DNA from 2 places in the Exiguobacterium sp. UBA3968 genome. Region 1 is predicted to be linked to the other one. Evidence: riboswitches for the same ligand, from Rfam matches in the RefSeq annotation. Region 1 holds a riboswitch; the other holds the start of a gene.
The links. Region 1 has a riboswitch for S-adenosylmethionine ahead of B3S86_RS13615 (amino acid permease). Riboswitches for the same ligand answer to the same signal wherever they lie in the genome.
Positions count from the first base shown of each region.

Region 1 (5,787 bases):
CATTTTTTCAGCGCCTTGTTAAAACCTACTTCGACAGAACGGTTCAGAGCTTTAAAATTAGTCGAAGCAAACTTACGCATGTATCTTGGAACGATTAAATAGTTACATTTTTCTATTTTAGAAAAATAATGGAGTAGTACAAATGTTTCGTTTTGATGACGAAAGACCTGTTTCCCCTAGGAATCGTTGACTTCCGAAATAAAATTCATCTATTGTTAATGAGATTGAAAAAAAGTGATAATATATTTTTCCGCATTTTTTCTTGCAAGGACGAATGAAGCAGACGAGAGGGGAAGTTTATCCATTATGAAACGTATTATTATTCGTGCAGGTATGACACCATTCGAACAGTTCGATGCTCCTTATTTGATGAAACATAATTCCATTGGAGGAAACGTTGGAAATCTCATTTATCAATACAGTATCTTTCGGACGTTGATGACAGAAGGTACGACGATTACACCGGACTATTACTATTACGATGAAGAACGGGCGGACGAAATCAATGCCAACTTTGATCTTTATGTCATTCCGTTAGCGGACGCATTCCGAAAAGAATTCGTACCGACGTTGCGGAAGTACACCCGCCTTATCAAGAAATTAAAAATTCCAGTCGTCGTCATTGGTGTAGGATTACGTGCACCGTTTGAACCAGACTTAGATGGTGGATTCCCGTTCGATGAAGATGTTAAAGCATTCGTCAGTGCCGTTCTCGAGCGCTCAAGCATGCTTGGTCTTCGTGGGGAAATCACGTCGAAATACTTGACGCGTCTTGGTTTTCGCGAAGGCATTGATCATCGTGTCATCGGATGTCCTTCGATGTACGCGTTTGGTCGCGACTTACATATTCGTGAAACGAACATTACGCCCGAGTCGATGATTACGGTCAACTCGTCACGTTTAGCACCACAAAATGTTCTTGATTTCATTACGCGCGGAATGGAAGAGTATCCGAATCATTACTTCATTCCCCAATGGATGAAGGAACTGAAATTGACGTATACAGGAACGCATCCGATCGCAGATTTGTCCGTGACGAACTATCCGGTGAAGATGTCGGATCCTGCTTACATGAACGATCGTGTTCGTTTCTTCTTGAACGCACAAACATGGTTCGATTTCATCGGGCAGGCAGACCTCAGTTTTGGTGCGCGCTTGCATGGAAATATCACAGCAACGCTTGCGGGTACGCCGAGTATCCTCATTCCAAAGGATGCACGAATGCGCGAACTAACGGATTATCATCAGTTGACGCATATTTGGGCGAACGACATCAAAGCGGATACACAATTATCCGACGTCGTAGCCAATGCTGATTTCCAAAGTCCAGTACGTGTTCAAGCACGTAACTTCGACAACTTCGTTGATTTCTTGAACGTGAATGATCTTGAACACATTTATCAAGAGACGAACTATCCTGAGAATGTACCGTTTGACCGTCAAATGGCGCAAGCGGAACTACTTCCACCGGTTCAACCGATTTCTGGCGTGAGTCTCGAAGAAGCAGTAGCTCGTTTCGAACGCTTCTTCCCAGAACAAGTGAAAAAAATCGCAGATACACAAATAAAGGCAAAAGAGAAATTAGCCGAAAAAGATAAAAAAATCGCGGATGCGCAAAAACAGGCAAAAGCGCAATTGGCCGAAAAAGATAAGAAAATCAAAGCATTGCAGAAACAGACAACGACGACTCAAAAAGATCAAGAAATTGCGGCGCTCAAAGCACAACTGGCTGCTCAAACGAAGAAAATGAAGCATCAGCAAGGAACATTGAACCGGAAAGCGGTTCGGGCAGCCTTAAAAACAGCGGATTTATTTGCTAAAAAATAAAACGTTCTAACATTCCGGATCATTACGATACGGAATGTTTTTTGGTAGGAGTATTCTGAATTGCGTTGACAATTCGGAAAAGACTTGATAGGGTTAGGAACAATTACATACTTATCCAGAGAGGTGGAGGGACTGGCCCTATGAAACCTCAGCAACAGGTCGAAAGATACTGTGCTAATTCCTGCGGGTGTTGCACCCGATCGATAAGATTTCCGAATTGTCGACCGACGCATCCGTGAGGATGCGTTTTTTGTTTGAAATAGGTGGAACGAGGAGGAAATGGATTCATGAAAACGAGCGGAGCTTTTCGACGCAAGATGGAATCACGTCATCTGATCATGCTGTCGTTAGGAGGCGTCATTGGAACAGGATTATTTTTAAGTACAGGTTATACGTTGGAACAAGCGGGACGTGTCGGAACGATTTTGTCGTATTTGATCGGAGCCGTCGTCGTCTACTTAGTCATGCTAAGTCTTGGCGAACTCGCTGTACACATGCCGGAAACCGGATCATTCCATAAGTACGCAACGAAGTATATCGGACCCGGTACCGGTTATACGGTGGCCTGGCTCTACTGGCTGACGTGGACGGTCGCCCTTGGTTCAGAATTCACGGCAGCAGGCATTTTAATGCAACGTTGGTTCCCGTCGATTCCAGTCTGGGTGTTCAGTGCATTATTCGCTGCGATGATCCTTGGTATCAACGTCTTGAAGGTCCGCGTATTTGCTGAAGTCGAGTTTTGGTTCTCCGCCATTAAGGTCGTAACGATCATTGCTTTCATTTTACTTGGTGCGGGAGCCATCGTTGGCTTCATCCCATTACAAGATGGTAGCCCAGCACCATTCTTTTCTTCCTTAACGGAAGGAGGATTGTTTCCAAATGGAGCATTTGCGATCTTCATGACGATGCTTGCTGTGAACTTTGCTTACTCAGGAACGGAATTGATCGGCGTCGCAGCGGGTGAAGCGGTCGATCCGAAGCGGACGATTCCGCTTGCGATCCGAACAACGATTTTGCGACTCGTCCTCTTTTTCGTCGGTACGATCATCGTATTAGCCGTCTTATTGCCAACGGAAGGGAAGGGCGTGCTCGAAAGTCCGTTCGTTGCGGTGTTCGAACGAATCGGAATTCCGTATGCGGCAGACGTGATGAACTTCGTCATTCTGACAGCGATCTTGTCGGCAGCGAACTCTGGGCTTTACGCTGCCTCCCGGATGCTTTGGTCGCTTGCGAACGAACGCATGATTCCGCGCTTCTTCGCCCAGGTGACGCCCAGTGGGGTTCCACTTCGAGCTGTATTGTTCAGCATGCTTGGCGGAGGACTTGCTTTGCTGTCTAGCATCTATGCAGCAGGAAGTGTCTATATTGCGCTCGTCTCGATTTCCGGCCTTGCTGTCGTCGTCGTCTGGATGAGTATCAGCGTTGCGCAGTATCGCTTCCGGAAACAATTCCTCCGCGAAGGGCATACGGTCGACGAATTGGTCTATCGTACACCACTCTTTCCATTGGTACCGATCGCCGCTTTCGTCGTCTGTTTGATTTCCCTGATTGGTATCGGATTTGATCCGACGCAACGAGTCGCCTTGTATTGCGGTATCCCATTCATCGTGATCTGTTATGTCGTTCATGCGTTCACGAATTCTTCTCAGAAACGGAGTGTTGAAGATGTCCCGAATCAAAAATCCAGTTGATCAACGATTACAGGAAGTTCCTTTCCTAATTTTAGATGGTGCGCTTGCGACTGAACTCGAACAAAAGGGATTCGACCTGAACGATCCACTCTGGTCAGCACGCCTCTTAATCGAAGCACCGGAACAGATTGAGCGTGTCCATCACGATTACTTTGAAGTGGGCGCCGATGTTGCGATCACCTCAAGCTATCAAGCAAGTATCGAAGGATTCAAGCAACGTCACATCACGACCGAGGAAGCACAAGCGTTAATTCGACAAACGGTTACCTTAGCGCAAGATGCACGGACGCGTAGCGGAAAGAGTGCCGCATTGATTGCGGGATCAGTTGGTCCTTATGGTGCCTACTTAGCAGATGGTTCTGAGTATCGCGGTCATTATGGTGTGTCAGCAGATGTGCTAGAAGCCTTCCACAGACCGCGCATCGAAGCCTTGATTGAAGCGGGGGCTGATCTGCTGGCATTCGAGACGATTCCGTCGCTTGAGGAAGCTGTCGTGTTGTTCGGGATTCTCGAAGCGTTCCTGGAAGTATCTGCTTGGCTGACGTTCTCGCTTCAAGATGCGACGCACATCAGTGAGGGAACACCGCTTGCGATATGCATCGAGACAATCGGACAGCATCCGCAACTTGCAGCAATCGGTGCAAATTGTTTTCCAGCATCCTACGCGACCGACTTCATCCGTCACGTTAAGACGTTGACGAGTGTTCCAATCATCGTCTATCCGAACTCCGGTGAAGTCTATGATCCGGTCGCAAAGACGTGGTCGGGTACGAATCAGTGCACGTCGTTCCAAGCCATCGCAAAGACATGGTATGAAGCTGGAGCACGATTGATTGGCGGTTGTTGTAGAACTTCACCGGAACATATCGCGCAAATTCGTTCGGTTTGCCAGGTTTCTCATACGTGATGAATGATGACGAAAAAACGGACACGAAATCGATTGATTTCGTGTCCGTTTTTTTAATGGTGTGATTCCATTACCGTTCGCGCAAGGCGCGATTGAATTGTTGCAATAGGCGTCCGAAATCTTCTGCATCATCCGCTGGCCAGTCTGTCAGTAGACGTTCGATGCTCGCGAGACGTGCGGTTCGGTAGATGGTGAGTTCTTGTTGTCCTTTATCTGTAATATGATAGAAGAAGGCTCGCCCATCTGTCGGATCTTTTACTTTTTCAACGAGTTGCTTCTGATCGAGTGCCGCTGCTTGGCGACTGACGGTCGAGACATCGAGCTGAAGTTCACGGGCAAGTGTTTTAACACCGACGTTGCCGGAATCCGCTAATTGTCGCAGTAAGAGATAAGAAGCACGGTCCAAATTACGATTGTCTGCCGTCGCCGTCGTTAAGCGCCGGATCAGGATCGCTAACTCGAGTTCAATGGTTTCGAGTGATTGTTGAGACATCGGGTATCTCCCCTTTCAAAAAAAGTCTCTCTGTCCCTCATGATTACCCAATGTGGATAAGCTGTCAATGCGAAAAGCAAGAGGCTTGACAGAGTTGTAGTTGTATTATACAATCATTTTTGTTCTTTTAATTGTATCATACAACTTTCGTAGATGAGAAACGAACGACAAAGGAGAATTCAGATGAAAGCTTATGAGTCGATGAAACAAGAGGTCATTACGGTAAACGATACAGATCTGATTCGTACGGTCATCGAACGATTCATTCAATCTGGTATTAGCGGCGTACCCGTCATCAATGCCGAGCAAGAGGTCGTCGGTTATATCAGTGACGGAGATATCATGCGCGCGATCGGAAAACACAAGGACATCATCGTCGATACATTCTTATATGTAGATGTCATCAAAGGAGACGAAGAAGATTATGAAGATCGAATTCGTCATATCTTGAATCGACCTGTCATGGAACTTGCACGCCGGAAGGTTGTAACAGCAGACGCTGATACAGAAATGGAAGAGATTGCAGCAACGCTCGGTTCAAAACGGATCAAAAAGCTTCCAATCCTTAAGGCAGGACGTCTTGTTGGGATCATTAGTCGAGGCGACGTCATCCGCCATTCGTTTAAACAGTTCATATAATACATTCAATAGAAAGAAGGGACACTATGGCACTTGCTGAAAAAACAACGACGCTTGAGCCGGAAACGGTATTAGCGGAAAGCAAACATGGATTATTCCATCAACCGGTTGCTGTTTGGGCAGTCTTTTTCGCCAGTATTACAGCATTCATGGGAATGGGCCTCGTCAATCCCGTGTTACCGACGATTGCCGAGAATTTAGAAGCGTCCAAAAGTGAAGTAACGCTCTTA
Region 1 is NZ_DGCW01000007.1:168,656-174,442, reverse strand. It holds gene B3S86_RS13625 (ketopantoate reductase family protein) at 1-102, shown strand, start outside; gene B3S86_RS13620 (polysaccharide pyruvyl transferase family protein) at 307-1,827, shown strand; SAM riboswitch class I at 1,936-2,037, shown strand; gene B3S86_RS13615 (amino acid permease) at 2,115-3,518, shown strand; gene mmuM (homocysteine S-methyltransferase) at 3,493-4,425, shown strand; gene B3S86_RS13605 (MarR family winged helix-turn-helix transcriptional regulator) at 4,496-4,918, opposite strand; gene B3S86_RS13600 (CBS domain-containing protein) at 5,102-5,557, shown strand; gene B3S86_RS13595 (MFS transporter) at 5,584-5,787, shown strand, end outside.

Region 2 (5,787 bases), on a different contig from region 1:
ACGATGCAAAAAATGTTGCGTCGCTATACGGGGGGGACACCAGACACCGTACCTGAGGCGTATAAGGTGCGCTCGCCGCTTCATGTCGCTCCTCAAGGTGAAGTATTATTGATTCACGGTGCGTATGATGAGAACGTTCAGTTACGACATGCGACGGCTTATGCTGCACGTCATCCCGACCAAACCCTGCTTCAGACTTATGCGTATGCACATCAGTTCCCGATCCATGAAAAATTACGTGTGACGCGTGATATTTTGACTTGGTTCGAGACAGGCATTTGGAACCGATATGATACATGATTCAAGCAATACGACGTTTGTCGTATTGCTTTTTGTATTTTGGAAGATGAAGCATAGAGATTGAAAAAACAGACCATTGATACATTGTAAAAAACAATAATCTCCTAAAAAGTAAACTTTGATATAATAGAAACCATCTGAGGACAATGGAGGGGGCAGGAGAACGATGGATATCTTATTAGCACGTCAACCCATCGTTAATCGAGTTGGATCAATTGATGCATTTGAATTATTGTATCGTTCGATTGAACAAATGACTATTTTTGATGGGGATTTAGCGACGATGGATGTATTGACGAATACACTCGTCCATATGGGGGTGGAACATGTCGCGGAAGGAAAAAAACTTTTCGTCAACTTTACGTCAGATTTGTTGAAAAGTGATCTGATTCATTATTTAGATCCTAACCGATTCGTCATTGAAATTTTAGAGACAGTTGATATTGATACTGAAATGTTGTCTGTTCTGCATAGTTGGAAAGAAGCAGGCTTCACATTAGCACTTGATGATTTTGTGACAGATTTACTTCGACAGCACGGAGCGGAATTGTTTGCGTTGATCGATTTAATTAAAATCGACATCGAGGCAATTTCCCCTCGCGAGCAAAGTGCCATTTTGCATATCGTTCGACGTAATTATCCTCATATTAAGATGCTTGCTGAACGTGTCGAGACGCACGAGGATCATACACGTTGTCTTGATATGGGGTATGACTGGTTCCAAGGCTATTTTTATGCTAAACCGATGCTGATGAAAGGGAAAGCTGTTCCACCACAATTGCCGGTGTTGTTAAAGATGCTGAAGTGGCTTGATACGGATGAGAAGTACGATGAAGTCATTGATGAAATCGAAGCCAATCCGTATATCAGCATCCAGGTATTACAACTAATCAATTCTCCGGGAGTGGGATTACGCAATACAGTTAGTTCCGTTCGTCAAGCGATCTCACTACTTGGCTTCGCTCAACTTAAAAGCTGGATTTCGTTGATTGTCTTACGTGAAATGAAGCTCGCAAGTCCTTATGAATGGTCGAATGAGTTGCTGCGATCTTCCTTACATTGCGCAAAGCTCTGTGAGTTGTTTGCAACAGAAACAAGGACGCTGCAACAAGAGAGTGCCTATATGATCGGCTTGTTATCGCATATCGATGCGTTATTGTCCGTTGATATTGACGACATCATCGATCAATTGCCAATCGAGGATTCCTTGAAGATTGTCCTCCAAGGAAAAGACCATCCGTTCCGGGATTGTCTAGTGCTTGCGATCAGCGCAGATCGCGGTGATTTCGAACAGTTCGAATTGCTCAGTCAACGGTTAGGTGTATCACTTCCGCGAGCATATGCGTTACTTACGGAAAGTCAGGAGTGGCTTATGCAAAAAGAGATGCATCTTCAAGAAGAGACAGATGCCATTCTATAAAAAAAAGAGCCCTGAGGCTCTTTTTTTTATAGACATGGACCTGCTGACTTGATCGCATCCGTCGCACTTTCGAAACGAAGGAAATTATGTTGGAATTTCTCAGCAAGCGAACGCGCTTGTGTGTTGTATTCGTCAGGATTTGACCAGACGCGTACCGGATTGAGTAATTCACTTGGAACACCAGGAACTTCAAGTGGCATATGAAGTCCGAAGATTGGGTGCTCTTCTGTTGGAATCGCTGCAAGTGTTCCGTTGACGGCAGCGTTGACCATCGTCCGTGTATACGATAGCTTCATTCGACTACCTGTCCCGTAAGCACCGCCTGTCCAGCCTGTGTTGACGAGATAAACGGTCACACCGTGACGATCAATCAGTTCTCCGAGCATCGTCGCATACTTTTCAGGTATCAGTGGAAGAAATGGTGAACCGAAGCATGTCGAGAACGTTGCTTCCGGTTCCGTGATACCACGCTCTGTTCCAGCAAGTTTTGATGTATAACCTGATAGGAAATGATACATCGCTTGTTCTTTCGTCAATTTACTGATCGGAGGCAAGACGCCATACGCATCAGCCGTCAAGAAGACAATCGTCTTCGGATGACCAGCCCGTGATGGAACAGCGATGTTATCGATCGCTGTGATCGGATAAGCAGCACGTGTATTTTCTGTCAACGATGTGTCATCATAATCAGGATGACGAGATTCATCGAGCACGACGTTTTCAAGGACAGTTCCGAAACGGATCGCATCAAAAATTTGCGGTTCTTTTTCGCGTGACAGATTGACCGTCTTCGCATAACATCCACCTTCAATGTTGAAGACGCCGTCATGCGACCAACCATGCTCATCGTCACCGATCAATTGACGGCTATCGTCTGCTGACAGGGTGGTCTTACCAGTACCGGATAGACCGAAGAACAAGGCGACGTCGCCTTCGTGTCCGACGTTTGCTGAACAGTGCATCGAAAGGACATTTTCTTGTGGTAAGAGGTAGTTCATGACAGAAAAGATCGATTTTTTGATTTCGCCCGCATATTCGGTTCCGCCGATCAAGACGATCCGGTGTTCGAACGACATGGCGATGAATGTCTCGGAATTCGTTCCGTCAACGGTAGGATCTGCTTTGAAATGTGGCGCGTAGACGACCGTGAACGGTTCGAAGGCAGCCACTTCAGGATACTCGCGTAAAAAGAGTTGTTTGGCAAACAGGTTATGCCAAGCGTATTGTGTGAGCACACGAACCGGAAGGGTGAAGTGCGTATCTGCCCCAGCAGCAGCTTCTGTGTAGTAGAGCTGATCGGCCTCGTTCATGTAACGAAGAACCTTTTGTAACAATTGTTCAAATTTGTCTCCATCCATCGGTTGGTTAACATGACCCCAATCAATGTGAGACTCGCAGGAAGAATCACGGACGATGAACTTATCTTTTGGTGAACGACCTGTAAATTTCCCCGTTTCTACAGATAGTGCGCCGTTCTCAGCAAGGACACCTTCTTCGTTTCGAATCGCATGTTCGACAAGTTCAGCAACAGATAGTTGTTTGAACACATGCTCTTTCTTGAGTAGTTCTTCGATATTCAGGACCGTCATCGGCATCCTGACCCCACCTTTCCCCTACGTTGGTTTTGGCTCACTGCATTTAGTATGACACATTCATTATATATGACATACTAAAGGGAGCGCAATCATTTTCTGGTGCTGATTTCTATTTATCTGGAAACGCTTTCAGCATTAATAGTTTAACATCTCTTTTAAAAAGTTTCGACTAGAATTTGAAACCTTGCTTGACAGAGTAGGTACAACTTTATATCATGTAATTCGTAACGGATACTCTTATTCTGAGCAGGTGGAGGGAACAAGGCCCGAAGAAACCCGGCAACCGTCCTACATTAATTCATATATTAATGAGGGAAAAGGTGCTCTCCTGAAGCGAAGTAAACACTTCGAACGATAAGAGGGTAAAGGAAGAACGCACAACCTTTCCCTGACCATTTTTTGGACTTGGAAAGGTTTTTTTCATTTTACCGTCCCACTCAACTAGGGGAAATGAGTACACCGTCAAATTCTTTTTTGGGAGGGTCATACATGACAAACCTTAATCGCCGACTATTCACGTCGGAGTCAGTCACTGAAGGTCATCCAGATAAAATCTGTGACCAAATTTCGGATTCAATCCTCGATGCGATTCTTGCAGCGGATCCAAACGCACGTGTTGCGGCAGAAACTTCTGTTACAACAGGTCTCGTTCTCGTTGCAGGTGAGATCACGACATCCACTTACGTCGACATTCCAAAAGTCGTTCGTGAAACGATTCGTGAAATCGGCTACACACGCGCGAAATACGGTTTCGATGCGGATACATGTGCTGTATTGACATCGATCGATGAGCAATCAGCAGATATCGCTCTTGGTGTCGACCAAGCGCTTGAAGCACGTGAAGGTAGCATGTCTGATGCAGAAATCGATGCAATCGGTGCAGGAGACCAAGGTCTTATGTTCGGTTACGCAACGAAAGAAACACCAGAACTCATGCCACTTCCAATTTCGCTTTCGCACCGTCTCGCACGCCGTTTGGCAGAAGTGCGTAAAAACGGTCAACTCGACTACCTTCGTCCGGACGGAAAAACACAAGTCACGGTCGAATACAACGAGAACAACGAGCCGGTTCGTGTCGATACGATCGTCATCTCGACACAACATGCGGAAGAAGTTACGCTTGAGCAAATCCAAGCTGATTTGAAAGAACACGTCATCACACCGGTCATCCCGGCTGAATACATCGACGCAGCAACGAAATTCTTCATCAACCCAACTGGTCGTTTCGTCATTGGCGGACCACAAGGAGATGCTGGATTGACTGGTCGTAAGATCATCGTTGATACGTATGGTGGATACGCACGCCACGGCGGTGGAGCATTCTCAGGTAAAGATCCAACAAAAGTCGACCGTTCAGCTGCATACGCAGCACGTTACGTCGCGAAGAACCTCGTTGCTGCAGGTCTTGCAGACAAAGCAGAAGTTCAACTTGCGTACGCAATCGGTGTCGCGCACCCTGTATCAATCGCAGTTGATACATTCGGCACAGGAAAACTTCCTGAAGCACAACTCGTCGAATTGGTTGCTGAAAACTTCGATCTTCGTCCGGCTGGAATCATCAACATGCTTGATCTCCGTCGTCCGATCTATCGTCAAACAGCTGCATACGGTCACTTCGGTCGTACAGATGTTGAGCTTCCATGGGAGCAAACAGATAAAGCAGCAGTTCTTGAAGAACAAGCAAAACGTTTCGCATAATCAAAAAGTCCGGAAATCCTACGTGGGTTTTCGGGCTTTTTTGTTTCCGCGGAACTTTGCAGGAAACGAATGTTTTTTCTAGAAAAGGGTAAAAGTACATGAGTCGATTTGTATGAGTATAAAGGGGGGTTCCGATTATGGAAATACGCGAAGCTATTCCAGCTGATGCAGGACGTATTCATGACATTGCTATCACATCTTGGTTGGATACGTATGAAGAAATCTATTCCGAACGTTCGAAAGCGCATTTCGTGCAGGAGGCGTATCCGCAAGAAGAAGTCGTTCGTGCGATCCGGACGGCGGAAGAAGCACGGGGAGAGTATTTTTATGTCGGAATCATCGACGAGGAAATCGTCGGTTTCATTCATGCTGTTGATGTCGAAGGAACATGGGAGATCATTCGGCTTTACGTCTTGCCGGAATATCAGCAAAACGGAATCGGAAGACGTCTGATTCGTGAACTCGAACGACAAGGAGCCGTCCCACTCGAAGTCTACGTGGAAGCACGTAACTATAAAGCGCGTCAATTCCTGACCTCATTTGGTTTTGAAGAACTTAGTGAGATGACGGAAGAAGTGTTTGGGCAAGCGGAATCAGTCGTTCGTCTTCGCCATGTTGCCTCGTGAAATCCGTCTCGGGACGGTTTCGTTTGCGTTTGAAATAAGGTATCGTGAAAAGGAAGTATGAAGTGAAGAGGTGAGTTTGTGGTTGAACAACCAACAGGAATCATCGTATTAGTCTATCCGTTACAACTGCGTGCCCGTCCGAGTGAAG
Region 2 is NZ_DGCW01000005.1:1,637,058-1,642,844, reverse strand. It holds gene B3S86_RS10240 (alpha/beta hydrolase family protein) at 1-300, shown strand, start outside; gene B3S86_RS10235 (EAL and HDOD domain-containing protein) at 467-1,720, shown strand; gene pckA (phosphoenolpyruvate carboxykinase (ATP)) at 1,747-3,315, opposite strand; SAM riboswitch class I at 3,550-3,676, shown strand; gene metK (methionine adenosyltransferase) at 3,805-5,013, shown strand; gene B3S86_RS10220 (GNAT family N-acetyltransferase) at 5,151-5,639, shown strand; gene B3S86_RS10215 (serine aminopeptidase domain-containing protein) at 5,718-5,787, shown strand, end outside.
Region 2: another riboswitch for S-adenosylmethionine. It lies ahead of metK (methionine adenosyltransferase); the one in region 1 lies ahead of B3S86_RS13615 (amino acid permease).